2 linked regions of the Pseudoduganella albidiflava genome follow. The protein of the gene in region 1 interacts with the protein of each later gene in a pairwise test. Links are inferred from orthologs where the notes say so. Each region holds a gene or a part of one and is shown in the gene's direction. Other genes may lie near its edges. The genes, in order: EYF70_RS04125 and EYF70_RS00455.

What was found.
Region 2: the proteins of EYF70_RS04125 (region 1) and EYF70_RS00455 interact in binary tests that used the Escherichia coli proteins (3 or more experiments, as listed by UniProt). The link is inferred for Pseudoduganella albidiflava from one-to-one orthologs.

The regions. Positions count from the first base shown.
Region 1 is NZ_CP036401.1:962,874-978,545, forward strand. What follows is about bases 8,528-11,484. They hold EYF70_RS04125 (sulfate/molybdate ABC transporter ATP-binding protein), read left to right. Parts: upstream 8,528-9,447; coding sequence 9,448-10,521; downstream 10,522-11,484. Other genes in these bases: cysW (sulfate ABC transporter permease subunit CysW), read left to right, coding at 8,528-9,385; EYF70_RS04130 (CysB family HTH-type transcriptional regulator), read left to right, coding at 10,518-11,450. In the rest of the region: phaP (TIGR01841 family phasin), read right to left, coding at 1-141; EYF70_RS04075 (DMT family transporter), read left to right, coding at 627-1,493; EYF70_RS04080 (nitroreductase), read left to right, coding at 1,516-2,241; EYF70_RS04085 (serine hydrolase), read left to right, coding at 2,545-3,696; EYF70_RS04090 (IclR family transcriptional regulator), read right to left, coding at 3,675-4,457; EYF70_RS04095 (diacylglycerol kinase), read left to right, coding at 4,585-4,971; EYF70_RS04100 (sulfate ABC transporter substrate-binding protein), read left to right, coding at 5,072-6,079; EYF70_RS04105 (RBBP9/YdeN family alpha/beta hydrolase), read left to right, coding at 6,093-6,650; EYF70_RS04110 (peroxiredoxin), read left to right, coding at 6,676-7,314; sulfate ABC transporter permease subunit CysT, read left to right, coding at 7,701-8,507; more of cysW, read left to right, coding at 8,510-8,527; EYF70_RS04135 (aldo/keto reductase), read right to left, coding at 11,629-12,675; EYF70_RS04140 (quinone-dependent dihydroorotate dehydrogenase), read right to left, coding at 12,723-13,769; EYF70_RS04145 (arginyltransferase), read right to left, coding at 13,872-14,609; aat (leucyl/phenylalanyl-tRNA--protein transferase), read right to left, coding at 14,726-15,454; EYF70_RS04155 (NUDIX hydrolase), read right to left, coding at 15,451-15,672. UniProt on the Escherichia coli protein: Part of the ABC transporter complex CysAWTP involved in sulfate/thiosulfate import. Responsible for energy coupling to the transport system.
Region 2 is NZ_CP036401.1:101,743-117,365, forward strand. What follows is about bases 4,005-6,912. They hold EYF70_RS00455 (glutamate-5-semialdehyde dehydrogenase), read left to right. Parts: upstream 4,005-4,773; coding sequence 4,774-6,051; downstream 6,052-6,912. Other genes in these bases: holA (DNA polymerase III subunit delta), read left to right, coding at 4,005-4,768; EYF70_RS00460 (CopD family protein), read left to right, coding at 6,110-6,538; EYF70_RS00465 (THUMP domain-containing class I SAM-dependent RNA methyltransferase), read left to right, coding at 6,724-6,912. Outside these bases: EYF70_RS00435 (helix-turn-helix transcriptional regulator), read right to left, coding at 1-286; leuS (leucine--tRNA ligase), read left to right, coding at 395-3,049; EYF70_RS00445 (LPS-assembly lipoprotein LptE), read left to right, coding at 3,055-3,750; more of holA, read left to right, coding at 3,752-4,004; more of EYF70_RS00465, read left to right, coding at 6,913-7,959; EYF70_RS00470 (multidrug effflux MFS transporter), read left to right, coding at 8,012-9,289; EYF70_RS00475 (HDOD domain-containing protein), read left to right, coding at 9,485-11,698; EYF70_RS00480 (putative bifunctional diguanylate cyclase/phosphodiesterase), read left to right, coding at 11,701-13,914; EYF70_RS00485 (tetratricopeptide repeat protein), read left to right, coding at 13,921-15,483. UniProt on the Escherichia coli protein: Catalyzes the NADPH-dependent reduction of L-glutamate 5-phosphate into L-glutamate 5-semialdehyde and phosphate. The product spontaneously undergoes cyclization to form 1-pyrroline-5-carboxylate.

The DNA.
Region 1 (15,672 bases):
AGCCTTGGCGGCGGTCAGGTTCAGGTCGACGAGCTTTTCAACGCCTTCGAACGTCTTGTTCGTCAGGGAGGAGAAAATCGCGAATTGGCTTTCGAAATTCGCCTTGGTCGCATTGGAAAATTGCTCAGGAATCGAAAACATGTAGTTCTCCAGAAATAAATATCGTTGATGAAAGCTTGCTGTGGTCTAGGACAGCTATTGTGCAACGCAACATGCTCAATTCTACGGTTGCGCAAGATTAAGTCAAGCGAAATTTGTGCATTGCACCAAGGCACGATAGATTGCTCCCCAAACCGCTAGAGCGAAGCGAATTTTGTGCATTGCACCAAAGCACGAGAGGTTGCTCCCCAAAACACTAGAGTGAAGCGAATTTTGTGCATGGCACCAAAGCGTGATAGCTTGCTCCCCAAAACACCAGAGTAAAGCGACTTTGTGCATTACACCGAATCCTGACCGATTGCTTCAGTCAACACCAGAGTAAAGCGGATTCATGTATTGCACTGAAGAACGGATTCGTTACAGTTCATAACGCTAGCGTGAAGCATATTTGGTGCCTTGCACAAAAGTACCAATCCATCACTTATAGCAATACGGTCCCGCCAACTCGACCGTGTTAGACTGAAACGATGTCCCCGTTCCTTTCGCCGGTTCCCCTGTTCTTTGTTTTCCTGTGGAGTACAGGGTTCATCGTGGCCAAGTTCGGCCTGCCCTATGCCCCGCCGCTGACCTTTTTGCTGATGCGTTATGCCTGCGCGGTGGCAGTGCTCGCGCCACTGGTCTGGCTGCTGAAGGCGCCGTGGCCGACAGGCAAGGCCAGGCATATTGCCGTCTCCGGCCTCCTGCTGCATGGCGGATACCTGGCGGGCGTATGGTGCGCCATCAAGCTGGGCATGCCGGCCGGGCTGTCCGCGCTGATCGTCGGCATGCAGCCGATCCTGACCGCTTTCGCGGCGCCACTGATCGGTGAGCGCGTCACGCCACGGCAATGGCTGGGCCTGCTTTTCGGACTGGGCGGCGTAGCCCTCGTGGTGTATGCGAAAATCACCCTGACAGGCCTGTCGTGGCAAGCCATCGCACTGTGCCTGGGCGCGCTGGTGTCGATCACGGCGGGCACGCTTTACCAGAAGCACTGGTGCCCCCAATTCGATTTGCGTACGGGAACGGCCATCCAGTTTTCGGCGTGCTTCGTTGCAACGCTGCCATTTGCCCTCATGTTCGAAGGATTGACCCCGGCGTTGCCGGCGGTCGAATGGACGCCGCGTTTCGTCGCCGCACTGCTGTGGTCGGTATTTGGCTTGTCGATCGGCGCGATCTTCCTGCTGTTCGCCCTGATCCGCCGGAGCGATGCGACCCGGGTCACCAGCCTGCTGTACCTGACCCCGCCGACCACCGCGCTGATGGCATGGCTGATGTTCGGCGAGGCGTTCAGCCCCCTCGGCGTGGCCGGTATGGCGCTGGCGGTCACCGGGGTGTTCTTCGTGGTGCGCAAATGACCAACAAGGTGGAGGAGCAGGCATGATTTCCAGTCCCGAACAGCAGGCGGTGGATGCCGCCATCACGTCGCGCCGGTCGATCCGCGCCTTTCTCTCCACGCCGGTCGAGCGTGCGGACATCGCGGCGATCCTCGAAGTGGCCAGCCGGGCGCCATCCGGTACCAATACGCAGCCGTGGAAAGTATATGTACTGACGGGCGCCGCGCGCGATGCGTTGTGCGCCCGCATCACCGAAGCCTATCGGGATCCGGAGCAGAACCGCCGGCACCAGGAGGAATACGCGTACTATCCGAGGGAATGGAAGTCGCCGTATATCGACCGGCGCCGCAAGGTGGGCTGGGACCTGTATGCGCTGCTGGGGCTGACACGCGACAACAAGGAGGGGATGGCCGCCCAGCATGCCCGCAACTTCAACTTCTTCGATGCCCCGGTCGGCATGATCTTCACGATCGACCGCGTCATGGAGCAGGGATCGTGGCTCGACTATGGGATGTTCTTGCAGGGCATCATGATCGCGGCGCGGGCGCGCGGCCTCGATACCTGCCCGCAGGCGGCCTTCACACAATTCCATGCAATCATTGCGGAACAGCTGTCATTGCCCGACAATGAAATGGTGGTGTGCGGCATGGCGCTGGGCGTTGCCGATCCGGCAAGGATCGAGAACGCGCTGGTGACCGAGCGTGAACCGGTGGAACGGTTTGCCACCTTTGTCGACGATGCACCAGGTATCGTGAATGACGCATACTGACGTCAACCGATGCCTCAACCGATGCCTCAACCGATGCATCAACTGATGGTTCAATTGATGTATCCACTAACGCATCAACTGACGCATCTGCTTGATTATTCAAAGAATAATGTTTCACCGGGTTTCGTTGCTTAGCCGCATCAAGTTCGGTGGTTGCGCTATCTAAGCGCCTGTTTTTTGTGCTCGACAATGTGAAATTCTGTTGTGCGAGATCAGTGTTTTGCTACACTGCAACGTATCGTTCATTGACCCGGTCATTGGATCTTCCATGTACCGTTCATTTGCTGGATTCGGGGATATTTCATGTACAAAGTAATCGTTGCCGCCCTGATTTCTGCCCTGTGCATCGCGGTGCCGGTCACCACGGTGCAAGCGGCGAATGGCGTCAAGAAGACAGTGGTGAAGAAAACCTCCGCCAAGAAGAAATTCGTCAAGCGTGCCGGCGTGCGGCGCCAGGCTGCCGCCGAACCGCGCGGCAAGGTGGTGCGCCGCGTGGTGACCGTGCGCGGCAAGAAGCGCGTGGTGTACCAGCGCGCGCTGGTGGCTGCCGCCGCCGTGCCCGCAGCCGTGGCGGCACGTCCGACCATGGGCGACATGGCCGGCCTGAACCTCACACGCGATCCGCTGGACCTGAAATCGAACGTGGCGCTGGTCGTCGACCAGGCCAATGCCGAAGTGCTGTTCGAGAAAAATGCCGGCGTGGCGTTGCCGATCGCATCCATCACCAAGATGATGACGGGCCTGGTGGTCGTCGAAGCGAACCAGGACATGGATGAAATGCTGACCGTGACCGACGACGACGTCGACCGCGCCAAGTTTTCCAGCTCGCGCCTGAGGGTCGGCGACCGGCTGACGCGCCGTAACATGCTGCATATCGCCCTGATGAGCTCGGAAAACCGCGCAGCTTCCGCGCTGGGCCGCAACTACCCGGGCGGCTTGGCGGCCTTCGTGGCGGCGATGAATGCCAAGGCGCAGGCGCTGGGCATGACGGACACGCGCTATGCCGATTCCACCGGCCTGTCCAAGCAGAACGTGGCCAGCGCGCGCGACCTGGCCAAGCTGGCGATGGCCGCCTACGAGCATCCGATCCTGCGCGAGTTTTCCACCGACGCGAAGGCAGTGATCGAGCGTAATGGCCGCCCGGTGCAATTCGGCACCACCAACGGTCTCGTCGTACCGACGTCCGGCTGGCAGATCGGCCTGCAGAAGACCGGCTTCATCAACGAAGCGGGCCGCTGCGTGATGATGCAGGCGGTCATCGAAGGCCGTTCGGTCATCATGGTGTTGCTGGATGCGAAGGGCACCGCGGCACGCGTCGCCGATGCGATGCGCATGAAGAAATGGCTGACGGCGCTGAAACCGGCGCCGTTCGCGGAAACCATCGGCTCCGGCGGCGCCGGCAGCGCACTCAGCGCCGGCGCCGCCGCGATGACTCACTCCGCAGCCGGCATGTAACCCAGCGTGGCGGAAATCTGGTTGGCGGTAGTGACCAGGTCTTCCAGCCAATCGTCCTGCAGGCGGTCGGCCGGCGCCGAGATCGACAGGCCGGCCACCAGCTTGCCGCTGTCGTCGCGAATGCCGGCGGCCATGCAGCGCACCCCCAGCTCCAGTTCCTCGTTGTCGCGCGCATAGCCGCGCGAGCGCACCAGTGACAGCTCGCGCTCCAGCTTCCCCAGGTCCGTGATCGAATTCTTGTTGTGGCCCGCCAGCCCGGTGCGGGTGGCGTAGGCACGGATCGCCTTCGGCTCATCCACCGACAGGAACAGCTTGCCCGTCGATGTCAGGTGCAGCGGCCCGCGCCCGCCGATCGCGCGCACCACCTGCATGCCGGAACGCTCGGAGAAGGCGCGGTCGATGTAAACGATCTCGTCGCCCTGGCGGACCGACAGGTTGATCGTCTGCTGGGTTTTCTTGTGCAGTGCGCGCATGAAATCCAGCGCGGCCTCGCGGACCGACAGCCGGCTCTTCACGACATTGCCCAATTCCAGCAGGCGCATGCCGAGGCGATAGGTGCCCGGTTCGATGCGGTCGACGAAGCGCGTCAGTACCAGGTCGTTCAGGATCCGGTGTGCCGTCGAGGGGTGCAGCCCCGAGACCTTCGACAATTCCTTGAGGCTTACCGGGTCCGGGTACTTGGCCAGTGCGTCGAGCAGGCCCACCATGCGTTCGATGACCTGGATGGTCGTTTTTTGTTCTGGAACGGATTCAATTTTCATGATGTGGTTGGTGCGGTGCAGTATGTATGCGCTTCTTTATACCATGATGTGAAAATAATGGGAATTGCAAGGGTTCATCGGTGCCAGGGGTCGCTATAATGACGCACCTTTTTTGACCCCTATCCCCATGACCCAGCCTGCCAGCGAATTCAAGAGCCGGAGCGGCCTGAAGCGCATCCAGTCGGCGTTCTTTTACTCGCTCGACGGTTTGAAGACGGCGTGGCGCCATGAACACGCCTTCCGGCAAGAGCTGACGATCTTCATCGTCGCCGGCATCGCCGCGCTGTTGCTGCCCATCTCCGCTTTCCAGAAATTGGCCCTGATCGGCGTGATGGTCCTGGTATTGATCGTGGAGCTGATCAACTCGGCGATCGAAGCCGTGGTCGATCGTATCTCGCTGGAACGCCATGCCTTGTCGAAGAACGCCAAGGACCTGGGCAGCGCGGCCGTGCTGCTGGCCTGCCTGTTAGCGGCGGCGACTTGGAGCGTGGTGCTGTTCAACCGTTTCTGGTGAAGGCCCTTAGAAGTTTTTGGAATAAGGAAGGGACGAAAACTTCGTTCTCTTTCATAAGCTCAGCAGCTAATCTGCAACCTCCAACAAAAAGGGGAATCAGATGCTGTCCAAAAAACTTTCCACGCTGGCCGCCGCAGTTGTTACGACCCTCGCCGTATCGCTGACCGCACACGCGGCCGAAGTTACCCTGCTCAATGTTTCGTATGACCCGACGCGGGAGCTGTACCAGGACGTGAACGCCGCCTTCGCCAAGGAGTGGAAGGCCAAGACGGGCGACGACGTGAAGGTCAAGCAATCGCACGGCGGCTCGGGCAAGCAGGGCCGCTCCGTCATCGACGGCCTGCAGGCGGACGTCGTCACGCTGGCACTGGCCTACGATATCGATGCGATCGCCGAGAAAGGCATCGTCGCCCCGAACTGGCAGAAGCGCCTGGCCAAGAATGCCACGCCGTACAGCTCGACCATCGTGTTCCTGGTCCGCAAGGGCAATCCGAAAGGCATCAAGGACTGGGCCGACCTCGTCAAGCCGGGCGTGGCGGTGATCACGCCGAACCCGAAAACTTCCGGTGGCGCGCGCTGGAATCACCTGGCCGCCTACGGCTACGCGCTGCGCCAGCCGGGTGGCACCGACGCCACCGCGCGCGACTACCTGAAAAAACTGTACAAGAACGTGCCGGTGCTGGATTCCGGCGCACGCGGCGCCACCACCACCTTCGTCGAGCGCGGTATCGGCGACGTGCTGCTGGCGTGGGAAAACGAAGCGCTGCTGGCGATCAAGGAACTGGGCCCGGACAAGTTCCAGATCGTCGCGCCTTCCGTCTCGATCCTGGCCGAGCCGCCGGTCGCCGTGGTCGACAAGGTCGTCGACAAGCGCGGTACCCGCAAGGTGGCCGAGGCCTACCTGAACTTCCTGTACACCGATGCGGCGCAGGAGCTGATCGCCAAGAATTACTACCGCCCGACGGTGGAAAAGGAAGCCAAGAAATATGCCGCGCAATTCCCGGCCGTGAAACTGTTCACGATCGGCGACGTGGCCGGCGACTGGGCCAAGGCGCAGAAAACGCACTTCGCCGATGGCGGCGTGTTCGACCAGATCTACCAGAAGTAAGCAGGGGGAGCGCATGCCGGGCAATCTTTCGCGATTCCGCGTGCTGGTGGCGCCGGGCCTGCACGACAGCGGCCCGGAGCACTGGCAAAGCCGCTGGCAGCGCCTGTATCCGGCGTTCGAGCGGGTGTGCCAGGATGACTGGAGCGATCCGGTCCTGCCGGCATGGCGCGCACGGGTGGATGAAGTGCGCCGGCGCGATGACCGGCCCACGCTGATCGTCGCGCACAGCTTCGGCTGCCTGGCGTCGGTGCACAGCGTGGCGGCCGACCCGGCAAACGTGGCCGGACTGCTGCTGGTGGCGCCGGCCGACCCCGACAAGTTCGGCGTGGCGGCACTGCTGCCGCGCGAACCGTTGCCCGTCCCTTCCATCCTGATCGCCAGCACGAACGACCCCTGGATGCCGCTCGAGCGGGCGCGCCAGTGGGCGCAGCATTGGGGCAGCAGTTTCATCGACGCGGGTGCGCTCGGCCATATCAATGCCGAGTCGGGTTTACGCGACTGGCTGTTCGGCCAGCAGCAGTTGCAATTCCTGGTCGATCGGGCGCAGAATATGAAACCATTACAATATTGATCTTTGTCTATCACTGGAGATTTCCATGACGTTACGCCTCGGCGATACCGCACCTGACTTCGAGCAGGATTCTTCCATCGGCCGCATCAAGTTCCATGACTGGGCAGGCGATTCGTGGGTGGTGCTGTTCTCGCACCCGGCTGACTTCACGCCGGTCTGCACCACGGAACTGGGCCTGACCGCCAAGCTGAAGCCCGAGTTCGACCAGCGCAACGTGAAGGCGATCGCCCTGTCCGTCGACCCGGCCGAGTCGCACAAGGAATGGATCAAGGATATCGAGGAAACCCAGAAGACCGTGGTGGGCTTCCCGATCATCGCCGACGCCGACAAGAAAGTGGCCACGCTGTACGACATGATCCACCCGGAGCAATCGGCTACCGCCACCGTGCGTTCGGTGTTCCTGATCGACCCGGCCAAGAAGATCCGCCTGCAGCTGACGTACCCGATGAGCACCGGCCGCAACTTCGACGAGATCCTGCGCGTCATCGACGCACTGCAGCTGACCGACAAGCACACCGTGGCCACGCCGGGCAACTGGAAAGACGGCGACGACGTCATCATCCCGCTGACCGTGCAGGACCCGGAAGTGCTCAAGCAAAAGTACCCGAAAGGCTTCACGGCCCCGAAACCGTACCTGCGCCTGACGCCGCAGCCGAACAAGTAAGCGGCACCTGCACCACGACCAACCCGGGCCCGCCCGGGTTTTTTGTTGCCGAAAATCGGGGGCGTGGTGAGGATTCGCACAGCATGCTCGGCGCTTGCCAAGCCGTTGATGGCATGCAAATCCAGGAAACATTTCCTGAAACCGGGGTCTGTCCCCGGTTTTAGGAAATGTTTCTGATGTGCATGCCGCTGCAGGCCGCATGGTTGCGCCATATCAGTTCCTGCATCTAAGCAAATGACAAAAGGTTAGTTTGGTTTATAACGTCCAGATGCGAGACTTCGCCCTCAATATCCGAAAATGTAATAAGAGGGGCCACCATGTCTGCAGTACTGCCGGTTACGCAACCGGTGCCGTTCGAAGCAAGGAAGCGGGCGCCGTACCGGGTGATGCCGGGCTTTAAGCTTTCGCTGGGCTTCACGATCTTTTACCTGACGCTGATCGTCCTGATTCCCCTGTCGGCGCTGTTCCTGAAGACGTTCACGATGACGTGGGAAGCCTTCTGGAGCGCCGTCACGTCCGAGCGCGTGATGGCGTCGTACCGGCTCACGTTCGGCGCCTCGCTGATCGGCGCCACCATCAATGCCGTATTCGGCGGCATCGTGGCGTGGGTGCTGGTGCGCTACCGCTTCCCCGGCAAGCGCATCGTCGATGCACTGGTCGACCTGCCGTTCGCGCTGCCCACCGCGGTGGCCGGCATCACGCTGACGGCACTGTACTCGTCGAATGGCTGGATCGGCCAGTTCGTCGAGGGCACGCTGGGCATCAAGGTTGCCTTCACGCCGCTGGGCGTGGTGCTGGCGCTGACCTTCATCGGCCTGCCGTTCGTGGTGCGCACGGTGCAGCCGGTGCTGGAAGATGCCGAACGCGAGCTCGAAGAAGCGGCGGCGTCGCTGGGCGCGTCGTCCTGGACCACCTTCCGCCGCGTGATCTTTCCGACCGTCTTCCCCTCGTTGCTGACCGGTTTCGCGCTGGCGTTCGCGCGTGCCACCGGCGAATACGGTTCTGTGATCTTCATTGCCGGGAACATGCCGATGGTGTCGGAGATCACGCCGCTGTTCATCATCACCAAACTGGAGCAGTACGACTACACGGGTGCGACGGCCATTGCCGTGGTGATGCTGCTGGTGTCGTTCGTCATGCTGTTGGGCATTAACCTGCTGCAGGCCTGGGCACGCGGCAAGTCGGGGAAATAACAATGAGTGGAACTTCCCAACGGGGCGAACTGCCCTCCGTATCCGAAGTGCTGGAACCGCGCTGGGTGCGCTATGCGCTGATCACCGTGGCGCTGGCCTTCCTCACGCTGTTCCTGTTCGTGCCGCTGATCGCCGTGTTCGTCGAGGCGCTGAAGAAGGGCACCGAGGTCTACCTCGAATCGATCCGCGAAGACGATGCGATCGCCGCCATCAAGCTCACGCTGATCACGGCCGCCATCGCGGTGCCGCTGAACCTGGTGTTCGGCGTGGCCGCCTCGTGGGCGATCGCCAAGTTCGAGTTCCGCGGCAAGAGCCTGCTGCTGACGCTGATCGACCTGCCGTTCTCCGTGTCGCCCGTGATCTCCGGCCTGATCTACGTGCTGCTGTTCGGCGCCCAGGGCTGGTTCGGTCCATGGCTGGCCGAGCATGACATCAAGATCCTGTTCGCCGTGCCGGGCATCGTCATCGCGACCATCTTCATCACGTTCCCGTTCGTGGCGCGCGAGCTGATCCCGCTGATGCAGGCCCAGGGCAGCGAGGAAGAGGAAGCGGCCGTGGTACTGGGCGCCTCGGGCTGGCAGACCTTCTTCCGCGTGACGCTCCCCAACATCAAGTGGGGCCTGCTGTACGGCGTGATCCTGTGTAATGCCCGCGCCATGGGCGAGTTCGGCGCGGTGTCCGTGGTCTCGGGCCATATCCGCGGCGAGACCAACACGATGCCGCTGCAGGTCGAGATCCTCTACAACGAATACAACTTCGTCGCGGCCTTTGCCGTCGCCTCGCTGCTGGCGCTGCTTGCCCTGGTGACGCTGGCGCTGAAATCCTTCATCGAATGGCGCCTGCACGAATCGCGCCATGCCGACGACAACGACAATTAATGAATGGCCAATGCATGGCCAACCAACGGCCCATTAATGGCTAATACAAGCTGGAGCAAGACATGACCATCGCAGTCAAGAACATCAACAAGCGCTTCGGCGATTTCGTGGCGCTCAACAACGTGTCGCTGGATTTCCCGGCCGGCGAGCTGACGGCGCTGCTGGGCCCTTCGGGCTGCGGCAAGACCACGCTGCTGCGCTGCATCGCCGGCCTGGAACACCCGGACTCGGGCCAGGTGCTGCTCGATGGCGCCGATGCTTCCGACCGCCACGTGCGCGAACGCCAGGTGGGCTTCGTGTTCCAGCACTATGCGCTGTTCAAGCACATGACCGTGTTCGAGAACGTGGCCTTCGGCCTGCGCGTGAAACCGCGTGCCGAGCGTCCATCCGAAGACCAGATCCGCCGCAAGGTGAAGGACCTGCTGGAACTGGTGCAGCTGGACTGGCTGGCCGACCGCTATCCGCCGCAGCTCTCCGGCGGCCAGCGCCAGCGTATCGCCCTGGCGCGTGCCCTGGCGGTCGAACCGCGCGTGCTTCTGCTGGACGAACCGTTCGGCGCGCTGGACGCCAAGGTGCGCAAGGAACTGCGCCGCTGGTTGCGCCGCCTGCACGACGACCTGCACGTGTCGTCGATCTTCGTCACGCACGACCAGGAAGAAGCGCTGGAAGTGGCCGACCAGGTGGTGTTGATGAACAAAGGCACCGTCGAGCAGATCGGCACGCCGGACCAGGTCTATAACCATCCCGCATCGCCGTTCGTGTACGGCTTCCTGGGCAATGTCAACGTGTTCCACGGCCGCGTGCACGAAGGGGTGCTGGCCAGCGAAGGCGCGCAGCTCGACGTGCCGGACCATACCCACGTGCGCGACGCGAAGGGCACCGCCTATGTGCGACCGCACGAGATGGACGTCGACCGCTACTCCGCCGGTGCGGAAGGCATCGTCGTCAAGCTGCGCCGTGCGCACGCGATCGGTCCGCTGGCCCAGCTGGACCTCGAGCGCGCCGACAATGCGCAGCTGATCGAGGCGACGATTTCCAATGAGCGGTTCCAGAACCTGGGACTGAAAGAGGGCGAGACCCTGGTCGTGCGGCCGAAGCGCCTGCGCGTGTTTGTCGATGAAGGAGCGTCCATATGAACTTCCAGCAGCTGCGTTCCATCCGCGAAGCGGCCCGCCGCAACTACAACCTGACCGAAGTGGCGAACGCGCTGTTCACGTCGCAGCCGGGCGTGAGCCGCCAGATCCGCGAACTCGAAGATGAATTGGGCGTCGTCATTTTCGAGCGCAACGGCAAGCGGCTGACGGGCCTGACCGAGCCGGGCAAGGGTATCCTGAAGATCATCGACCGCCTGCTGATCGAAGCGGAGAACCTGCAGCACGCCAGCATGGAATACAAGGGCCAGAGCACCGGCACGCTGACGGTGGCCGCCACGCACACGCAGGCGCGCTATGCGCTGCCGCGCGCCGTGTCGCATTTCCGCAAGACCTTCCCGGACGTGCGGATCGCGCTGCAGCAGAGTTCACCGGAACACATCGCCGAATGGGTATTGTCCGGCAAGGCCGATATCGGTATCGCTACCGAGGGCCTGTCGCAGTTCCCCGACCTGGTGTCGTTCCCCTGCTACCGCTGGAGCCACCTGATCGTGGTGCCGGACGACCACCCGCTGCTGAGCCGCACGCCGGTGCGGCTGGAAGACCTGGCCGAGTTCCAGCTGATCACCTACGACGTGGGTTTCACGGGCCGCGGCCACATCGACGATGCGTTCGACAAGGCCGGCGTGCGGCCCGACATCGTGCTGACCGCGATGGATTCGGACGTCATCAAGCAGTACGTGGCGCTGGGCCTCGGTGTCGGCCTGGTCGCATCGATGGCGTTCGACCATGGCCGCGACAAGGGCCTGCGCGCGATCGAGGCGTCGCACCTGTTCGCGCCCAACACCACGCGGCTCGCCGTACGGCGCGGTGCCTACCTGCGGCAGTATGCGTACGAGTTCATCGCGCAATTCGCGCCGGAGCTGAAGCGGGGAGATATCGAGCAGGCGCTGCTGGGTGGGGAGGCCGCGTGATGACTGGCTTCGTTGAAAATTTCCATAGTTGATCCCGGCGCAGGCCGGGATTTTTTTTGCTCGATGCGACCCGTAGCGCGTGAGCCTGGTATCGGACATGATTTTCCGGGCGATGTTTCCTGGCAAAAGCACCCGGGAAAAATGTCCGACACCGGCGCGCCGCTACCGGCATCGAAACTTACTGCCCCGGATTCGTGATGCTGGCGTGGATCGCATCGATCCCCTCCAGCACGTGCTGCGGCAGTTTCACCGCATACGCGTCGATGTTTTCCTCCAGTTGCGCCAGCGTGGTGGCGCCGATGATGGTGGAGCCGACGAACCAGCGCGAATAGCACCAGGCCAGCGCCATCTGCGTGGGCGTCAGGCCGTTGTCGCGCGCGAGTTTCGTGTACCGCGCCACGGCCTCCAGCACGGCGGGGCGCAGGTAGCGCGGGCTCCAGGTGGGCGGGAAGATCGTCAGGCGGCCATGTGCCTTCGGATCGTCGTGGTACTTCGCCGTCAGCTGGCCGAATGCCAGCGGGCTATAGGCCAGCAGCGTCACGTCTTCGCGGAAGCAGGTCTCGTCCAGGAAGCTCGTTTCGTAATGGCGCGCGGTCAGGTTGTACAGGTTCTGGATCGTTGCGATGCGCGGCAAGCCCTTCATTTCGGCCTGCTTGATGAACTCGGAAATCCCCCAGCTCGATTCGTTCGACACGCCAATGTGGCGGATCTTGCCCTCGTCGACCAGCTTGCCCAGCGCGGCCAGGGTGTCCTCGATCGCCACGCAGGGGCGCTCGTTATCCGGATTGAACGCGTTGGCGCCGAAGATGGGCACGTTGCGGCTTGGCCAGTGCAGCTGGTACAGGTCGATGTAGTCGGTCTGCAGGCGCTGCAGGCTGGTCTCCACGGCGGAACGCAGGTTCGCTTCGTCGAAGTTCTGCTGGCCGCCGCGCACCCAGTGGATGCCCGGGTTCGGACCGGCCGCCTTGGTGGCCAGCACGAGATCCGAGCGCTTGCCGCTTTTCTTCAGCCAGGTGCCGATATAGCGTTCGGTGAGACCCTGCGTTTCCGCGCTCGGCTGCACCGGGTACATCTCGGCCGTGTCGATGAAATTGATGCCCCGTTCGATCGCGTAGTCGAGCTGCGCGTGCGCGTCGGCTTCGGTGTTCTGCCGGCCCCACGTCATCGTGCCGAGGCAGATTTTCGTGACGCCGACGTCGGTACGGCCCAGTGTGATCTTCTCCATTGCTCTCCTTTATTCGACCTTATTTACCCTTGTTCTTACCCTTGTACTTATCCTTGTTTGCGGATGGCGTCCGCGCAATCGCGCACCAGCGCCGGGCCCGCGTATATCAGGCCGCTGTACAACTGCACCAGTTGCGCGCCGGCGTCGATCTTCGCCTTCGCATCCGCGCCGCGCATGATGCCGCCCACGCCGATGATCGGCAGCGCGCCGCCCAGCTCCGCCTTCAGCAGGCGGATCACGCGGTTCGACAGCTCGAACACGGGCGCGCCGGACAGGCCGCCCGCTTCGGCGCCGTGCTGCATGCCTTCCACGGCGCTGCGCGACAGCGTGGTATTGGTGGCGATCACGCCATCGATGTTGTGGCGCACCAGCGCGTCGGCGATGTTCTTCACCTGTTCCTCGTCCATGTCCGGTGCGATCTTCAGGGCCAGCGGCACATAGCGCTTGTGCTGGTCTGCCAGGCGCCCCTGCGCATCCTTCAGCTGCGCCAGCAGGCCGTCGAGTTCGGAACCGCCCTGCAGCTGGCGCAGGTTCTTCGTGTTCGGCGACGAGATGTTGACCGTGACATAGCTGGCATACGGGTAGACCTTCTGCAGGCAGTGCAGGTAATCGTCGGCGGCCCGTTCGATCGGCGTATCGGCGTTCTTGCCGATGTTCAGGCCCAGCACGCCTTCCTTGTTCCGGTAGAAACGCGACGATTGCACGTTCGCCACGAAGGCATCCACGCCGCCGTTATTGAATCCCATGCGGTTGATGATGCCGTGCGCGGCGGGCAGGCGGAACATGCGCGGCTTGGGGTTGCCGGGCTGGGCGCGCGGTGTCACCGTGCCCACCTCGATCGAGCCGAAGCCCAGGTCGGCCAGCGCGTCGATGTAGGCGCCATCCTTGTCCAGGCCGGCGGCCAGGCCCACCGGGTTCTTGAACAGCAGGCCCATCACCGTGCGCGGGTCGGCTTTCGGCTGTTGCACGATGGCGCGCATCAGGCCGAGCCTGGACAGGCGCTTCAGGTTGTCGAGAGTGAAATGGTGCGCGGATTCGGCGTCCATCGAAAACAGCGCCGGACGCGCGAGGGAATACAGGAATTTGTCGGACATGAGGACACTATGGGTGAGCTGCAACCGGGGAGTGGGTTGCACATTGCCCGCCATTTTACATGCGGCCGCGGGCGGGCCGAAGGCGGGCCACCCGGCAGGGGCTTACTCGGCGGTGCGCGGCATCACGGCCCACACGCCCTTGCGGCGCGCTTCCAGCGGCTGGAACTTGATCTTGTAGCTCATCTTCGGGCTTTCCTCGATCCAGTAGCCCAGGTAGACGTAGGGCAGGCCCAGCTCGCGTGCCTGCTGGATCTGCCACAGCACGTTGTAGGTGCCGAACGAGGCGCCCGGCACGTCGGGATCGAAGAAGGTGTACACGGAGGACAGGCCGTCGGACAGCACGTCGATGATCGAGACCATGCGCAGCGTGCCATCGGGTTCGCGGAATTCGACCAGCCGCGTGTTGACGCGGCTTTGCAGCAGGAATTGCGCATACTGGTCGCGGCTGTCCTGGTCCATGCCGCCGCCGGCGTGGCGCGTGCTCTGGTAGCGCAGGTACAGCGCATAGTGCTCGTCCGAGAACGACAGCGTGGCCACGCCGGTGCGCAAGTCGTTGTGCCGGGCCCATGCGCGGCGCTGGCCGCGCGTGGAGGTGAATTCATCGGCCACCACGCGCACGGGGATGCAAGCCTGGCAACCGTCGCAGTACGGCCGGTAGGTGAAGATGCCGCTGCGCCGGAAGCCGTTGCGCACCAGTTCGGAATACACGTCCGCATTGATCAGGTGCGACGGCGTGGCTACCTGGGAGCGGGCCTGGCGCGTTTCCAGGTAGCTGCAGGGGTAGGGCGCGGTGGTGTAGAACTGGAGCGCGGCAAAGGGGAGGTCGTTCAGCTGCGTCATGCAGAACCTGTCGTGGGATTGGCGGTTGTTCGTATCATAGCGCGTTCAGGAAAGACACTGTGTTCGCCGTCACACCAACCCGGCCGCCTTGCCGAACGCCTGCCCGGGTTGCCGCATCAACTGCCGGCAACCAGTGGCGGTATCGGCCGCCAGCCGCGGATCCGGGGCTTCGCGATGGCCCCTTTCAGGTGTTCCAGGAAGGCCGCCCGCGGGATGGGGCGGGCACCCAGCGACGCCAGGTGTCCGGTCTCCTGCTGGCAGTCGATCATCTGCACGCCATGCCGCGCCAGGAAATGCACGAGGTAGGCCAATGCCACCTTCGAGCCATCCGAGACACGCGCGAACATCGATTCGCCGTAGAACATCCGGCCGATCGACACGCCGTACGCGCCGCCCACCAGTTCGCCATCGAGCCACACTTCGGAAGAATGGGCAAAGCCGAGGCCGTGCAAGCCGGTATAGCCGCGGATGATGTCGTCCGAGATCCACGTGCCGGGGCCGTCGCGCCGCGGCGCCGCGCAGGCGCGCATCACCTGCTCGAACGCGCTGTCGAAGCGCACCTGCCAGCGCCCGTCCGTGCGGCCGCTTTTTTCCACCTTCTTCAGCGTCTTCGCCAGGCTGTCCGATATCCTGAATTCGGCCGTATGCAGCACCATGCGCGGGTCGGTGCTCCACCACAGGATCGGCTGGCCCTCGGAAAACCACGGGAAGATGCCGCGCTGGTAAGCCGCCAGCAGGCGCTCGGGCGACAGGTCGCCGCCGGCGGCCAGCAAACCGGGCGCTTCGGTGGTCAGCGCTTCGGAGACATCGGGGAACGGAGTGTGGGCGCCGAGCCAGGGAATCATGAGTCGCCGCGCATCGGACGCGTGATGTCCTGCGTATGGAAACCATAGCTGCCGCCCTCCAGCACTTTGGCGCGGTCGGCAAAGAAATATTCCAGCGTCGTGTGGATCGTGGGGAAGGCCAGGTCGTCCCACGGGATTTCACTTTCCGTGAACATTTGCACATCGAGGCTTTCCTCGCCGGGCGCGAAGTCGAGATCGCGCAGCGTGGCCAGGTAGAA
Region 2 (15,623 bases), 870 kb from region 1 along the record:
ACGGGTGCAGCGGCGCGCCGAGGAATGCTCCGGCCGCACCGGGCCTGAACCGCACCGCCACCGTGCGCACCGGCCGGGCGGCCGGCACCAGGAACGAGGCGCTCATCATGCCTACCGCATACGCCTGCCGGCCATCGTCCTGCCACAGGATGTCCACGCAATTGTCCGGCAGCACGCGGTGGACATGCGGGGCGGACGCCGACACCGGTGCCGCCACGCGCGCCGTCCACAGGCACGCCACGTGCGCCCGCAATGCAGGATGCGGCGGATACTCCCGGTAAATCATGGCGTGCTCCCGCGCGGCCGCAACTTGCACATCATGAGCCCGGGCATCTTGAGCTTGTATAATGTCCGGTTCATATCCATTTCACCATCTCCTCATTCTGCATCCATCATGCAAGACAAATATAGTCCCGCCGACGTTGAAAAAGCCGCGCAAGCGCACTGGAAAGCCATCGACGCCTATAAAGCCGTCGAAAACGACCCGCGTTTCCCGAAAGGCAAGTACTACGCCTGCTCGATGCTGCCTTACCCGTCCGGCAAGCTGCACATGGGTCACGTGCGCAACTATACGATCAATGATGTGATGTACCGCTACCTGCGGATGAACGGCTACAACGTGCTGATGCCGATGGGCTGGGATGCGTTCGGCATGCCGGCGGAAAACGCGGCCATGGCCAACAACGTGCCGCCGGCGCAATGGACGTACTCGAACATCGCTCACATGCGCTCGCAGATGGAAATGATGGGCCTGGCGATCGACTGGTCGCGCGAGATGACGGCCTGCAAGCCCGAGTACTACAAGTGGAACCAGTGGATGTTCCTGAAGATGCTGGAAAAGGGCATCATCTACAAGAAGACAGGTACCGTGAACTGGGATCCGGTCGACCAGACCGTGCTGGCCAACGAGCAGGTGGTCGATGGCCGCGGCTGGCGTTCCGGCGCGCTGATCGAAAAGCGCGAGATCCCGATGTACTACGCGCGCATCACCGACTACGCGGAAGAGCTGCTGGACTTCGTCGACAACAAGCTGCCGGGCTGGCCCGAGCGCGTGCGCATCATGCAGTCGAACTGGATCGGCAAGTCGACCGGCGTGCGCTTCGCCTTCCCGCATACCATCGCGGGCGATGATGGCCAGCTGATCGGCGACGGCAAGATGTACGTGTTCACCACGCGGCCTGACACGATCATGGGCGTCACGTTCTGTGCGGTCGCGGCCGAGCACCCGCTGGCCACGCATGCGGCGAAGAACAACCCCGAGCTCCAGGCCTTCATCGCCGAGTGCAAGATGGGTTCCGTGATCGAGGCCGACATGGCCACGATGGAAAAGAAGGGCATGCCCACCGGCCTTTTCGTCACCCACCCGCTCACCAATGAACAGGTGGAAGTCTGGGTCGGCAACTACGTGCTGATCACCTACGGCGACGGCGCCGTGATGGGCGTGCCCGCGCACGACGAGCGCGATTTCGCGTTCGCCAACAAGTATCAGCTGCCGATCAAGCAGGTGATCACGACCGCCGAGAACAAGGAATACTCGACCGCCGAATGGCAGGAATGGTACGGCGACAAGGCCGTTTCCATCGTCACCAATTCCGGCAAGTACGACGGCCTGCACTACGCCGAGGCCGTGGATGCCGTGGCCGCCGACCTGGCCGCGCTGGGCCTGGGCGAGAAGAAGGTCACGTTCCGCCTGCGCGACTGGGGCATTTCGCGCCAGCGCTACTGGGGCACGCCGATCCCGATGATCAACTGCGCCGATTGCGGCGCCGTGCCGGTGCCGGAAAAAGACTTGCCGGTGGTGCTGCCGGAAGACTGCGTGCCGGACGGTACGGGCAACCCGCTGAACAAGCATGAAGCTTTCCTGAAGTGCGACTGCCCGAAGTGCGGCAAGCCCGCGCGCCGCGAGACGGACACGATGGATACCTTCGTCGATTCGAGCTGGTACTACATGAAATATACGTCGCCCGGTTCGGAGTCGATGGTCGATGCGCGCAACGATTACTGGATGCCGATGGACCAGTACATCGGCGGCATCGAGCATGCCGTGCTGCACTTGCTGTACGCGCGCTTCTGGACGAAAGTCATGCGCGACTTCGGCCTGGTGAAATTCGACGAGCCGTTCGTCAACCTGCTCACGCAGGGCATGGTGCTGAACGAAACGTACTACCGCGAAGAAGAAAACGGCAAGAAGACGTGGTTCAACCCGGCCGACGTGGAACTGACCACCGACGACAAGGGCCGCCCGGTCTCCGCGCTGCTGAAGGCGGACGGCCAGCCGGTGTCGATCGGCGGCACGGAAAAGATGTCGAAGTCGAAGAACAACGGCATCGATCCGCAGGCGCAGATCGAGCAGTACGGCGCCGATACGGCCCGCCTGTTCACCATGTTCGCCTCGCCACCGGAGCAGACGCTGGAATGGTCGGGCAGCGGCGTGGAAGGCGCCAACCGCTTCCTGCGCCGTGTCTGGGCCTATGCCTACGCACAGAAGGACCGCGTGGCGGCCGCCAATGCGGTCCTGACCGCCACGGCAAGCACCGATGCCGGCAAGACGCTGCGCCGCGAACTGCACAAGGTGCTGCAGCAAGCCGACTACGACCTGAAGCGTATCCAGTACAACACCGTGGTGTCGGCCTGCATGAAGATGCTGAACACGCTGGAATCGGCCAAGCTCGATGACAGCGCGGAATATCAACAAGAAAATTCGGCCGTGATTTCCGAAGGCCTGTCGATCTTCCTGCGCCTGCTGAACCCGGTGGCGCCGCACATCACGCATGCGCTGTGGTCGGAGCTGGGCTATGCCGCCGCCAGCAAGGACATCCTCGATACGGCCTGGCCGCAGGTCGACCCGGCCGCGCTGGAACAGTCCGAGATCGAGATGATGATCCAGGTGAACGGCAAGCTGCGCGGTTCCGTCAAGGTGCCGAAGGCGGCCGACAAGGCCGCCATCGAAGCCGCCGCGCTGGCCGAGGAAAGCGTGCAGAAGTTCATCGAAGGCACGCCGAAGAAGGTCATCGTGGTGCCCGGCAAGCTGGTCAACATCGTGGTGTAAGGCATATGACGACTCTGAAGGGAATCATCCGGAACACGGTGCTGGTCGCCGCGCTGGCCAGCTCAAGCCTGGCGCTGACCGGCTGCGGCTTCCACCTGCGCGGCTCGGGCGGCAACTACACGCTGCCGTTCACGTCGATGTACGTGGGCCTGCCGGAGTCGTCGCCGCTGGCCATCGACCTGAAGCGCAATATCCGCGTCAACGGCAACACCACTGTCGCCAGCGACCCGCAGTCGGCCGATGCGACGATCGAGGTCATCACCGACCCGGAAAAAACGCGCAGCAAGTCGATCCTGTCGCTGAACAGCGCCGGGCGCGTCAGCGAATACCTGCTGGCCTATAACATCCTGTTCCGCGTGAAGGACCGGACCGGCCGCGAGCTGCTGGGCCCCACGCAGATCACGCTGACCCGCCCGATCACGTTCAGCGAAACGCAGCTGCTGGCGAAAGAGCAGGAAGAAGCCCAGCTGTACCGCGACATGCAGAAGGACCTGGTGCAGCAGATGATGCGCCGGATGGCGGCCATCAAGCCGTCGCGTCCCGATGCCACGCCGACCAGCACCGTCAGCCCGCTGACGCTGCCGGGCGTGGTGTCGCCGGGTTCGGTGGCCGCGCCGGCCGGCACGCCGACCACGGTGCAGCCGGCCTCCGCGCCGGCGGAGAAGGCAACCGAGCCGGCACTGCCGACCCGCCAGGAATAGCATGCAACTGCGGGCTGACGCGCTGGATGGCCACCTGGCCAAGTCCCTGGCGCCGCTGTACGTGATCACCAGCGACGAGCACCTGCTGGCGCTGGAAGCGGCCGACAAGATCCGCCGCACCGCGCGCGCGCAAGGGTTCACCGAGCGCGACGTGCTCACGGTGGAACGCAGCTTCAAGTGGGGCGAGCTGCTGGCCGCCAACCAGGAACTCTCGCTGTTCGGCGACAAGAAGCTGATCGAGCTGCGCATCCCCACCGGCAAGCCGGGCAAGGATGGCGGCGCGGCGCTGCAGGCTTACGTGAAGAACCTGTCGCCGGACAACCTCACGCTGATCACGCTGCCCAAGCTGGACTGGCAGACCGCGAAGGCGGCCTGGGTATCGGCCCTGCAGTCGGCCGCGGTGTACATCGAGATCCCGAACATCGAGCGCGCCCAGCTGCCGAACTGGATTTCGCTGCGGCTGTCCATGCAGGGGCAGAGCGCGGACCGGCAAAGCCTGGATTTCATCGCCGACCGCGTCGAGGGCAACCTGCTGGCGGCGCACCAGGAGATCCAGAAACTGGGCTTGCTGCACGAGCCCGGGAAATTGACGTACGAGCAGGTGCACGACGCCGTGCTGAACGTGGCGCGCTACGACGTGTTCAAGCTGTCCGAGGCGATGCTGCTGGGCGATCCGGCCCGGCTGGCGCGCATGCTGGAAGGCTTGAAGGGCGAGGGCGAGGCGCTGCCGCTGGTGCTGTGGGCCGTCTCGGAAGAGATCCGCACGCTGCTAAAATTGAAGGCAGGGATGGCGCAGGGCCGGCCGCTGGCGGCGCTGCTGAAGGAATACCGTATCTGGGGACCGCGCGAGCGGATGATGGAACCGGCCCTGCGCCGCGTTTCGCTGGCAACGCTGGAAGATGCGCTGCGGCAGGCTGCCCAGGTCGACAGGATGGTCAAGGGCTTGCGCGCCAAGGCGTATGCCGGTGACCAGTGGGATGCCATGCTGCAGCTGGCGCTGAAGGTAGCACGAGGATAAACAACATGAGCACGGAAGTGAAACAGTACATGGAAGCGCTGGGCCAGCGTGCCCGCGCCGCCTCGCGCGCGATGGCGCGCGCCGACAGCGCCACCCGCAACAAGGCGCTGTCGCTGATCGCCGATGCGATCGAGCGCGAAGCCGAAGCACTGCGCGCCGCCAATGCGCTGGACCTGGAAGCGGCCCGCGCCAACGGCCTCGCCGCGGCGATGGTCGACCGCCTGACCCTGTCGGACAAGGCGATCGGCACGATGGTCGAGGGCTTGCGCCAGATCGTCGCGCTGCCGGATCCGGTGGGCGAGATCTCGAACATGAAGACGCGCCCGACCGGCATCCAGGTGGGCCAGATGCGCGTGCCGCTGGGCGTCATCGGCATCATCTACGAAGCCCGGCCGAACGTGACGGTGGATGCGGCGGGCCTGTGCATCAAGAGCGGCAATGCCACCATCCTGCGTGGCGGCTCGGAAGCGATCCATTGCAACCGCGCACTGGCGAAGATCGTCAAGCAGGGCCTGATCGATGCCGGCCTGCCGGAAGACGGCGTGCAGGTGGTGGATACCACCGACCGTGCCGCCGTGGGCGCGCTGATCACCATGCCGCAATACGTGGACGTGATCGTGCCGCGCGGCGGCAAGGGCCTGATCGCCCGGCTGATGGAAGAAGCCACCGTGCCGATGATCAAGCACCTGGACGGCATCTGCCATGTGTACATCGACGCCAGGGCCGACCTGCGGAAGGCGCTGGACATCGGCTTCAACGCCAAGTGCCACCGCTACGGCACCTGCAACACGATGGAAACGCTGCTGGTCGAGCGCACCATCGCGCCTGCCGTGCTGCCGGAGCTGGCGAAGCGGTACCTGGCGGAGCAGGTCGAACTGCGCGCCGACGACGAAGCGTTCGCGATACTGTCGGCTGTGCAGTACCCGCACCTGGCGCATGCGACCGAACAGGATTGGGCGACGGAATACCTGGCACCGATCCTGGCGGTACGTGTCGTCGACGGTATCGATGCGGCGATGGACCACATCAATACCTGGTCGTCGAAGCACACCGAGGCGATCGTCACCGAGGACTACAGCGCCGCGATGCGCTTCCTGCGCGAAGTCGATTCCGCATCGGTGATGGTCAACGCATCGACCCGCTTCGCCGACGGCTTCGAGTACGGCCTGGGCGCCGAGATCGGCATCTCGAACGACAAGCTGCATGCGCGCGGCCCGGTCGGGCTGGAGGGGCTGACGTCGCTGAAGTACGTGGTGTTCGGCCACGGCGAAGTACGCAAGTAAATCTCGGAAAAGGGGACTGTCCCCGCAGGGGCCTGTCCCCTCATCTCAAAGGAACCCCATGCTCTGGATCAAGGCACTGCACATCATCTTCATCACGTCCTGGTTCGCCGGCCTGTTCTACCTGCCCCGCATCTTCGTCAACCTGGCGCAGGAAACCCCGGGCCCGACGACCGAACGCCTGCTGCTGATGGCCCGCAAGCTGTTCCGGTTCATGACGATGCTGGCGGTCGCCGCGCTCGTGTTCGGGCTGGTGCTCACCTGGATGCAATACCGGTCGCCGGACGGCATGAAGCTGCCCGGCTGGCTGCACGCCAAGCTGACCTTCGTGGTGCTCGTGCTGGGCTACCACCACGCCTGCGGCTCGCTGCTGAAAAAGTTCGAGCGCGGCGTGAACACGCGCGGCCACGTGTTCTACCGCTGGTTCAACGAAGTGCCCGTGCTGCTGCTCGTGGCGATCGTGATCCTGGTGGTCGTGAAGCCGTTCTGAGAGGCGGACCGGTATTCATTTTCACCCAACGGCAACTGCCGGGGTCAGACCCGACGGGTCTGACCCCAGGTTCTGCCTTTGGGGCAAGTCAGGCGTCCGCAACTCGCTGGCGCAAAGTAATAGTTTTTCCAACGGACAAAGGTACACCGATGACCACTTCATATTTCTGCCCATGCCCGCGCGGCATGGAAGCGGCGCTGGCCGAGGAACTCCTCGAGATCGCGCAAACCACGAAAAGCCCCACGCTGAAGGTGCACAACCAGGTGCCCGGCGGCGTCCACTGCTCGGGCGACCTGTATGACGCCTACCGCGTCAACCTGCACTCGCGCATCGCCTCCCGCGTGCTGATGCGCATGGGCGTGTGCCATTACCAGAACGAGAACGACATCTACGACCTGGTGCTCGCGCAGCCATGGGAAGAGTGGTTCGGCGTGGAGCACACGATCCGTGTCGATGTCACGGCGATCAAGTCGCCGCTGAAGAGCATCGAGTTCATCACGCTGAAGATCAAGGATGCCGTGTGCGACCGCTTCCGCGACATGTACAACAAGCGCCCGTCGGTCAACACGCGCGAGCCGGACATGCGCATCGCCGGTTTCCTCGACCAGCGCCAGTTCACCATCTACCTCGACACCTCCGGCGAAGCGCTGTTCAAGCGCGGCTGGCGCACCGAGACGGGCGACGCCCCGCTGCGCGAGAACCTGGCCGCCGGCCTGCTGCGCGTCTCCGGCTGGAAGCCGGGCATGCCGCTGTTCGACCCCATGTGCGGCTCCGGCACGATCCTGTGCGAAGCGGCGCAGATGGTGCAGGGCGTGCCGCCCGGCGCGCGCCGCAGCTTCGCGTTCGAGAAGTTCCACGACTTCGACCCGGCCCCGTGGCGGGACATGAAGGCCGCCATCAAGCCGAACCCGCTGCCCGCCGAACCGACCATCTTCGGTTCCGACATCTCCGGCGACATGGTGGCAATGACGCGCCATAATCTGAAGAGCGCCGGTATCCTGTTCGAGGTGCCGCTGAAGCAGATCGAGGCGCAGCAGGTGCAGCCGCCGGTGTCGATCGAGAAGACCGGCCCCGGCATCCTGCTGACGAATCCTCCATACGGCGAGCGGATCGGCGTGCGCGGCGACAGCACGATGCCCGAAGACGACCTGGCCAAGTCGTTCTACGCCGACCTGTCGAAGACGCTGAAGCAGCGCTTCGCCGGCTGGACGGCCTACCTGTTCACGGCCGACCTGAACCTGCCGAAGCTGCTGCGCCTGAAGGAATCGCGCAAGACGCCATTCTTCAACGGCGCCCTGGAATGCCGGCTGTTCCGCTTCGACATGGTGGCCGGCTTCAACCGGCGCGAGGAAGCGATTCCGGCGAATGCCGCAACGCAGGAAAAGGCGGCGGCACCCGAACAACCGACAAGCAAGGAATGACGCCGACCGGCGGTGGTGCCGGTGCGCATTCGAGAACACGACAACGACCTACATGCTCCCAGACACCCCCGCCGATCTCCCACCCGACCCGGTCCCGCCCGTCCCGCCACGCAAGAAGCCGCACACCCGCCCGCTGAGCCATGCCGGGCTGGCGATCGTGCTGGCGGCGCTGTCGATGCTGGGCCCGTTCTGCATCGACGCCTACCTGCCCGCGTTCCCCGAGATCGGCCAGTCGCTGGGCGCCACGCCGATCGAAGTGCAGCAAAGCCTGACGGCCTACATGCTGGCGTTCGCCGGCATGGTGCTGTGGCACGGCGCGCTGTCCGATGCGTTCGGCCGCCGCAACGTGATCCTCGTGTCGCTGATCCTGTTCGCGATCGGCACGGTCGGCTGCGCCGCCGTCCATAGTGTCCAGTACCTGTGGTTCTTCCGCATCCTGCAGGGGATCTCGGCCGGCGCCGGTGTCGTTGTCGGCCGCGCCATCATCCGCGACCTGTACCACGATGCCGAGGCGGCCCGGCTGCTGTCGCTGGTCACGATGATCTTCGCCATCGCCCCCGCGCTGGCGCCCATCATGGGCGGCTACATCGTCAAGTGGTTCGACTGGCGCGCCATCTTCCTCGTGCTCACCGTGTTCTCGGTCGGGCTGTTCATCGTGTGCTGGCGGCGGCTGCCGGAAACGCTGCCGCTGCACAAGCGCCAGCCGTTCAATCCGCGCTTCCTGTGGGGCAGCTACCGGCAGATCCTCGGCTCGCCGCTGTTCCACCTGAAGTCGCTGATCGTGGCGCTGAACTTCGCCGGGCTGTTCGTGTTCATCACGGCCGCCCCGGAATTCCTGCCGAAGCAGCTGCACCTGGGGCCGGACCAGTTCGGCTGGCTGTTCATTCCTTCCGTGTCCGGCATCTTCACCGGCGCGCTGTTCGCCAACCGGCTGGCCGGCAAGATCACCTTCGAGCGCCAGATTGCCATCGGTTTCGCCTTCCTCATCACGGCCGCCAGCGTCAACGTGCTGTACCACGTGTTCATGCCGCCATCGGTGCCGTGGAGCGTGCTGCCGCTGTTCTTCTACACCTTCGGCATGTCGGTGGTGGGGCCGGCCGCCACGCTGATGGCGCTGGACCTGTTCCCCCATATCCGCGGCACCGTGGCGTCCTGCCAGTCCTTTGAAACCACGCTGGCCGGTGCCATCGTGGCAGGCGTGGTAGCGCCAGCACTGGCCGGTTCGGTGCTGTGGCTGGCCATCGGGCAGCTGGCGTTCACGTCATCGGCACTGGGTTTGTGGCTGGTGGCACGCGTGGTCCGGCGCTCGCTGGTCGTTGATGCCACGTAGCAACATCAAAGGAACCGCACGGTCGTTTAGAAGTTGTTTTCATGCAAGTCAGTAGCAAACTATGCTACGATAAACTGTTATTGCATATAGTAAATATTTGTCAACACAATTGTCGACATCGTAAAGCTACAGGTGGCGTGCCGTTTCCGGGCAGGACCGCCTTTCCGGGAAGACGTTCACTGCGGCAGTACCACGATGCACCCACCAGACCACGACATTCGCAATCGCCTGCTGCTCGCGCGGTTGCCGGCCATGCCGCAGATCTTGATCAAGCTGATCGAGATGCTGCAGTCGGACCACGCCGGCATGCCGGAGCTGGCCGCGCTGATCGCCAAGGATGCCGGGATGACGGGCAAGGTCCTGGCCGTCGCGAACAGCTCCGCCTATCATCGCGCCAGCCGCGCCCCCGGCCTGGAGCAAGCCCTCGTTTCGCTCGGCACGGACATGATCAAGACGCTCGTGATCAGCGAATCCGTGTTCCAGACCTTCAACAGCTTTCCCCATTCCGGCAGCGCCGACCTGCGCGGCTTCTGGAAGCATGCGCTGGGCGCCGCCGTGGTGGCGCGGGACATCGCCCGGGCCACCGGCTATCCGCAACTGGAAGAAGCCTACCTGGCGGGCCTGCTGCACAACGTGGGCCGGCTGGCGCTGCTGGCCGCCGCGCCGCGCGAATACGGCGTGAACTTCATGGCGCGCGACGACGCCGACCTGTGCGCCGTCGAACAGCGCACGCTGCAGATCACGCATGCCGAGGCGGGCGCCTGGCTGATCGAGCGCTGGAACCTGGATTCCTTCCTGGCCGACAGCGTGCTGTATCACCATGAGCCGATCGAGCGGCTGGAGCCGGCGCATGCGCTGATCCGCATCGTGCGGCTGGCCCACCTGCTGGTGCACCACCCGGAAGCCGGCGGCGCGATCGCCACCATGGCCGGCTATTGCGGCATCGACGCGCGCGAGCTCGACGCGATCGTGCAGGGGGCCGCGCGCCAGGTGCAGAAGGCGGCCGACTGCCTCGGCATCGACCTGGCGGGTGCCGACGACGTGCCGGCGCCGCCCGCCGTGCTGCCGGTGGCGCTGGTGGACCCGGTCCAGGCACGCCTGCAGGAAGAGATGCGCAACATGATGCTGGTCTCCGAAATGGGCCAGGCGTTCGCGCGCCAGCCGGATGAAACGGCTTTGCTGGGAGCCGTCACGCGCTCGGCACGCATCCTGTTCGACCTGGGCGCCACCATCGTGCTGATGCAGGACCCCGCCGGGCAGTCGCTGGTGGGCGTGCCCGCCGGCGAGCAGCAGGGGCGCCTGGCCGGCTTTTCGATTCCGCTGGGCCGCGGCGGCGCGATCGCCGGAGCCGCCGCGGCACGCCAGGTCGCGCTGCTGGCACCCGGCGCGCGGCCGCTCGGCATCGCCGAAGAACAGTTGTTGCGCATCCTCGGCACCGAGGCGATGGTATGCGTGCCGCTCGTCGCCGGCCAGCATTGCACCGGCGTGCTGCTCGGCGGCGTGGCCAGCTGGCAGCTGCCCGTGCTGCAGAAGCGCGAGCGCTTCCTGCTGGCGTTCGGCGGCCAGGCCGCGGCGGCGCTGGATGCGGCCGGCGCGGAGCAGGGCGAGGCGCAGCGCCGCATCGCGCACGTGGCGCAGGAATACCGCGAAGCGTCGCGCCGCGTGGTGCACGAGGTGAACAACCCGCTGTCGATCATCAAGAACTACCTGTCCGTGCTCGACGACAAGCTGGCCCGCCGGGAACCGGTGGTGGCGGAAATGTCGGTGCTCAACGAGGAGATCGACCGCGTGGGCCAATTGATCAATGGCCTCACCGAGGTGGCGCCGCCCGCCGCGGACGGCCTGGTCGCCGCTCCCGGTCCTGCCTCTGTCTCCGCGCCCGCTGTACCAGTCGATATTGCGCGCGTGGTGGACGACGTGCTGCGCGTCTTCCGCGCCACCGGCTTCATCCCCGCCGCCGTGCAGGTGATGGTGCGCATGCAGGAAGACCCGAACGAGATCGATGGCGATGCCAACCTGCTCAAGCAGATCCTCGTCAACCTCGTGAAGAACGCCGTCGAGGCCATGCCGGACGGCGGGCGGATCGAGATCGCCAACCGCGGGCACGTGGTGCGCGAGCGCAGGCTGTACGTGGAGCTGGTGGTGGCCGACACCGGGCCGGGCCTGGCGCCGGAGGTACTGGCCAACCTGTTCTCGGAAGTGAAGAGCGCCAAGGAAGGCCGCCATCACGGCCTGGGCCTGTCGATCGTGCATGGCCTGGTGCAGAAACTGAACGGGCTGATCGCCTGCCGCAGTGGCGCGGCGGGCACCAGCTTTGAAATCCTGCTGCCGGCGCGCGGCAGCAAACCCACGCTGGCGGCGCTGCCCGCCGGCACAACGGACGCCACTACGGACGCAAGGCAAGAATGAACGTGAACGACGACCCGGGCCGGGGTGGCGCCGCCACCTGCCTGCCCCGCCTGCTGCTCGTCGACGACGAGCCGCGCCTGCTGTCCTCGTTGTACGAGCTGCTGCGCGACCGCGACTTCCACCTGGTCACCGCCGCCAGCGGCAGCGAGGCGCTGGTGCACCTCGATGCCATGCGCTTCGACCTGGTGCTGCTCGACCTGCGCCTGCCCGACATCGGCGGGCACGAGATCATGGACGTGATCAACGCGCGCGACTACGACTGCGACGTGATCGTGATGAGCGGCGAAGTGGGCATCGACGCCGCGATCGGCGCGCTCAAGCGGGGCGCCTACGATTACCTGCGCAAGCCGTACAGCCGCGAGGAATTGCTGAAGACGGTGGACAATGCGCTGCAGAAGCGCCGCCTGGCCGGCGACAACCAGCGCATCGCGCAGCGGCTGGAAACGTCCGAGAAGATGTACCGCTACCTGGTGGACAGTTCGCCGGACATCATCTATACGCTCGACCACGAAGGCCGCTTCACGTTCGTCAACGACCGCGCCTACCAGCTGCTGGGCTTCACGCGAGAGGAACTGATCGGCCGCCATTATTCCTTCGTGGTGCACGACGAGGACCTGGACCGCGCGCGCTACGTGTTCAACGAGCGCCGCGTGGACGAGCGCGCGTCGCGCAACGTGGAGCTGCGGCTCAAGTGCAATACCGCGCACGGCGCGGCCAACGGCGAGCGCACCTTCAACAACACGCTGATGACGATCTCGCTGAACGCGATCGGCATGCATGTGCCCGAGAATACGCCCCGTGGCGAGCGGCGCCGCGAATTCTTCGGCACCTACGGCGTGGCGCGCGACATCACGGACCGCAAGCGCGCCGAGGAGATGATCTCCTACCAGGCCTACCACGATATTTTGACGGACCTGCCGAACCGCATGCTGTTCAAGGACCGCCTGGGCCTGGCCGTGATCCAGGCCAAGCGCAAGATGACGGAACTGGCCGTGATGTTCATCGACCTGGACCGCTTCAAGCTGGTCAACGATACGCTGGGCCACGTGAAGGGCGACGAGCTGCTGCAGCAGGCCGCGAGCCGCCTGAAGGGCTGCCTGCGCCGCGGGGACACGCTGGCGCGCCAGGGCGGCGACGAATTCACCATCGTCCTGCCCGAGCTGCGCGACCGTGACGACGCCAAGAGCGTCGCCGAGAAGTTCATCGATGCGCTGCAGCAGCCGTTCGACCTCGATGGTCACGTGGTGCACATCTCGGCATCGATCGGCATCGCGGTCTACCCGGCCGATGGCGAGACGATCGACGAGCTGCTGCGCCATGCCGACATCGCCATGTACCAGGTCAAGGCGCTGGGCAAGAATGGCCACAGCTTCTACCACCCGTCGATGCTGGACATGTCGCACCAGAAGATCGCGCTGGAGCAGGCGCTGCGCCGCGCGCTGGAGAACGGCGAGCTGGAAATGTATTACCAGCCGCAGGTGGACCTGACCACCGGCCGCATCGTCGGCGCCGAAGGCCTGATGCGGTGGAACCACCCGGAGCGCGGCCTGCTGTCGGCCGGCGAGTTCCTGCCGTTCGCCGAGGAAAACGGCCTGATGCTGCCGCTGTCGGACTGGATGCTGGGCGCCCTGTGCCGCGACCTGCTGGCCTGGAACGCGGCCGGCGGCGACAGCCTGCGCCTGTCGCTGAACCTGTCGCCGCAATACCTGGACCGGGGCGACTTCTTCGAGAAGATGCGCGGCACGCTGGCGCGCAACGGCATATCGCCGGCCCAGATCGAGGTGGAGATCACCGAGAACATCTGCATCCGCAATCCGCAGTATGCGATCGAGCAGCTCAACAAACTGTGCCAGCTGGGCGTGTCGGTGGCGATCGACGATTTCGGCACCGGCTATTCGTCGCTGGCTTACCTGCACCGCTTCCCGATCCACACGATCAAGGTCGACCAGAGCTTCGTCAAGGAGATCCACGACGAGGATGGCCATTATCCGGTGATCCTGGCGATCATCTCGATCGCCCGCGGGCTCGGGCTGCACCTGGTGGCCGAAGGCGTGGAAACGGCGGCGCAGGCGCGCTACCTGCAGGCCAACGGCTGCACCACGATGCAGGGCTACCTGTACTACCGGCCGGTATCGCTGGCGGGCTTCATCGGCGTGCTGAAACAACGGCAAGGCTTGCCGGAACACGAACCGCTGCCGCTCGCGTTGCAGGACTGACCGCGCATGGGGGATCTCGCGCATATCCGGGCGCTGGCGGAAGACGGCGTCGCGCATGCCCAGCACGCGCTGGGCTTCCGCTACTTCAATGGCGATGGCGTACCGCAAAGCTACGAGATGGCGCTGGCGTGGTACCGCCAGGCCGCCAACGGGGGGCTCGAGCAGGCGCAATACAACCTGGGCGTGATGTACCAGAAAGGCCAGGGTGTCGACATCGACCTGGCCGAAGCGGCACGCTGGTACCGCCTGGCCGCCGAACAGGGGTATCCCGCCGCGCAGTACAACCTCGGCTGGCTGTACGCCAAGGGCCACGGCATCGACCAGGATACCGATGCAGCGCGCCACTGGTTCGGCAAGGCCGCCGAGCAGGGCGATGCCGGCGCCCAGAACAACCTCGGCATGATGTACGACACGGGCAAGGGCGTGCCGCAGGATTACGCGCAGGCGATCGCCTGGTACCGCAAGGCCGCCGGGCAGGGCTATGCGCGCGCCCAGTTCAACCTGGGGCAGCGCTACGAGAACGGCCAGGGCGTCGCGCGCGACGTGGAAGCGGCCATCGGCTGGTACCGCAAGGCGGCCGAGCAGGGCCACGCGGCGGCGCAGTTCAACCTGGCACTGCGCCACGAGAAGGGCGACGGCGTCGGGCAGGACAGCGCCGAAGCCGTGCGCTGGTACCGTGCGGCGGCGGAACAGGGCCATGCCAGCTCGCAGTTCAACCTGGCCCTGATCCACGACAACGGCCTGGGCGTGCCGCGCGACGAGCGGCAGGCGCTCGAATGGTACCGGCGCGCCGCCGCCTTGGGCCATGCCGCCGCGCAGGACAACCTGGGCCAGCGCTACGAGCTGGGGCAGGGCGTACCGCGCGACCCGGCCGAAGCGGCGCACTGGTACGGCAAGGCGGCCGGCCAGGGCTTTCCGGCGGCGCAGTACCACCTGGGCCAGCTACATGAATCGGGCAACGGCGTGCCCCGCGATGCCGGCGCGGCGATCGACTGGTACCGCAAGGCGGCCGGCCAGGGCCACGTCCGCGCCCAGTTCGACCTGGGCCTGCGCTATGAAACGGGGCAGGGCGTGCCGCGCGACCTGGCCGAAGCGATGCACTGGTACGGCCGCGCGGCGGAGCAGGACTACGCCGCCGCCCAGTACAACCTCGGCGTGCTGCACGACCGCGACGACAGCCCCGCGCCGGATGTGATGCGGGCGAACGCCTGGTATGCCAAGGCGGCCGGCCAGGGCCATACGCTGGCGCAGTTCACGCTCGCGCTCCGCTACGACAATGGCCTGGGCGTGCCACGCGACTTTGCCCTCGCCTTCGACTGGTACCGCCAGGCAGCACTGCAGGGCCACGCCCGCGCCCAGCTGAACGTGGGCCTGATGTATTTCGCCGGCCAGGGCACCCCCGCCGACATGGCCCAGGCCCTGCAGTGGTTCCAGCTCGCCGAACGCAACGGCGAACCCGGCGCCACCCGCTACCTGCGCGAAGCCAGCCATCGCCTGGGCACTGTCGCTTCCACCTCCCACTCAGCTTCCACCGCTGTCGAGCCCGTGTCAGGGTGCCTGACACCCTGACACAGCCTCTGCAATAGCACCCCAGTCGAGCCCGTGTCAGCGTGCCTGGGAGGAGTGATGCCTTGCAAGGCATCACCGCATTGCAGGCAAAGAGCGGTGCTCTTTGAAACCCCTGCAATGCCCCCCTGACATTTGCAACT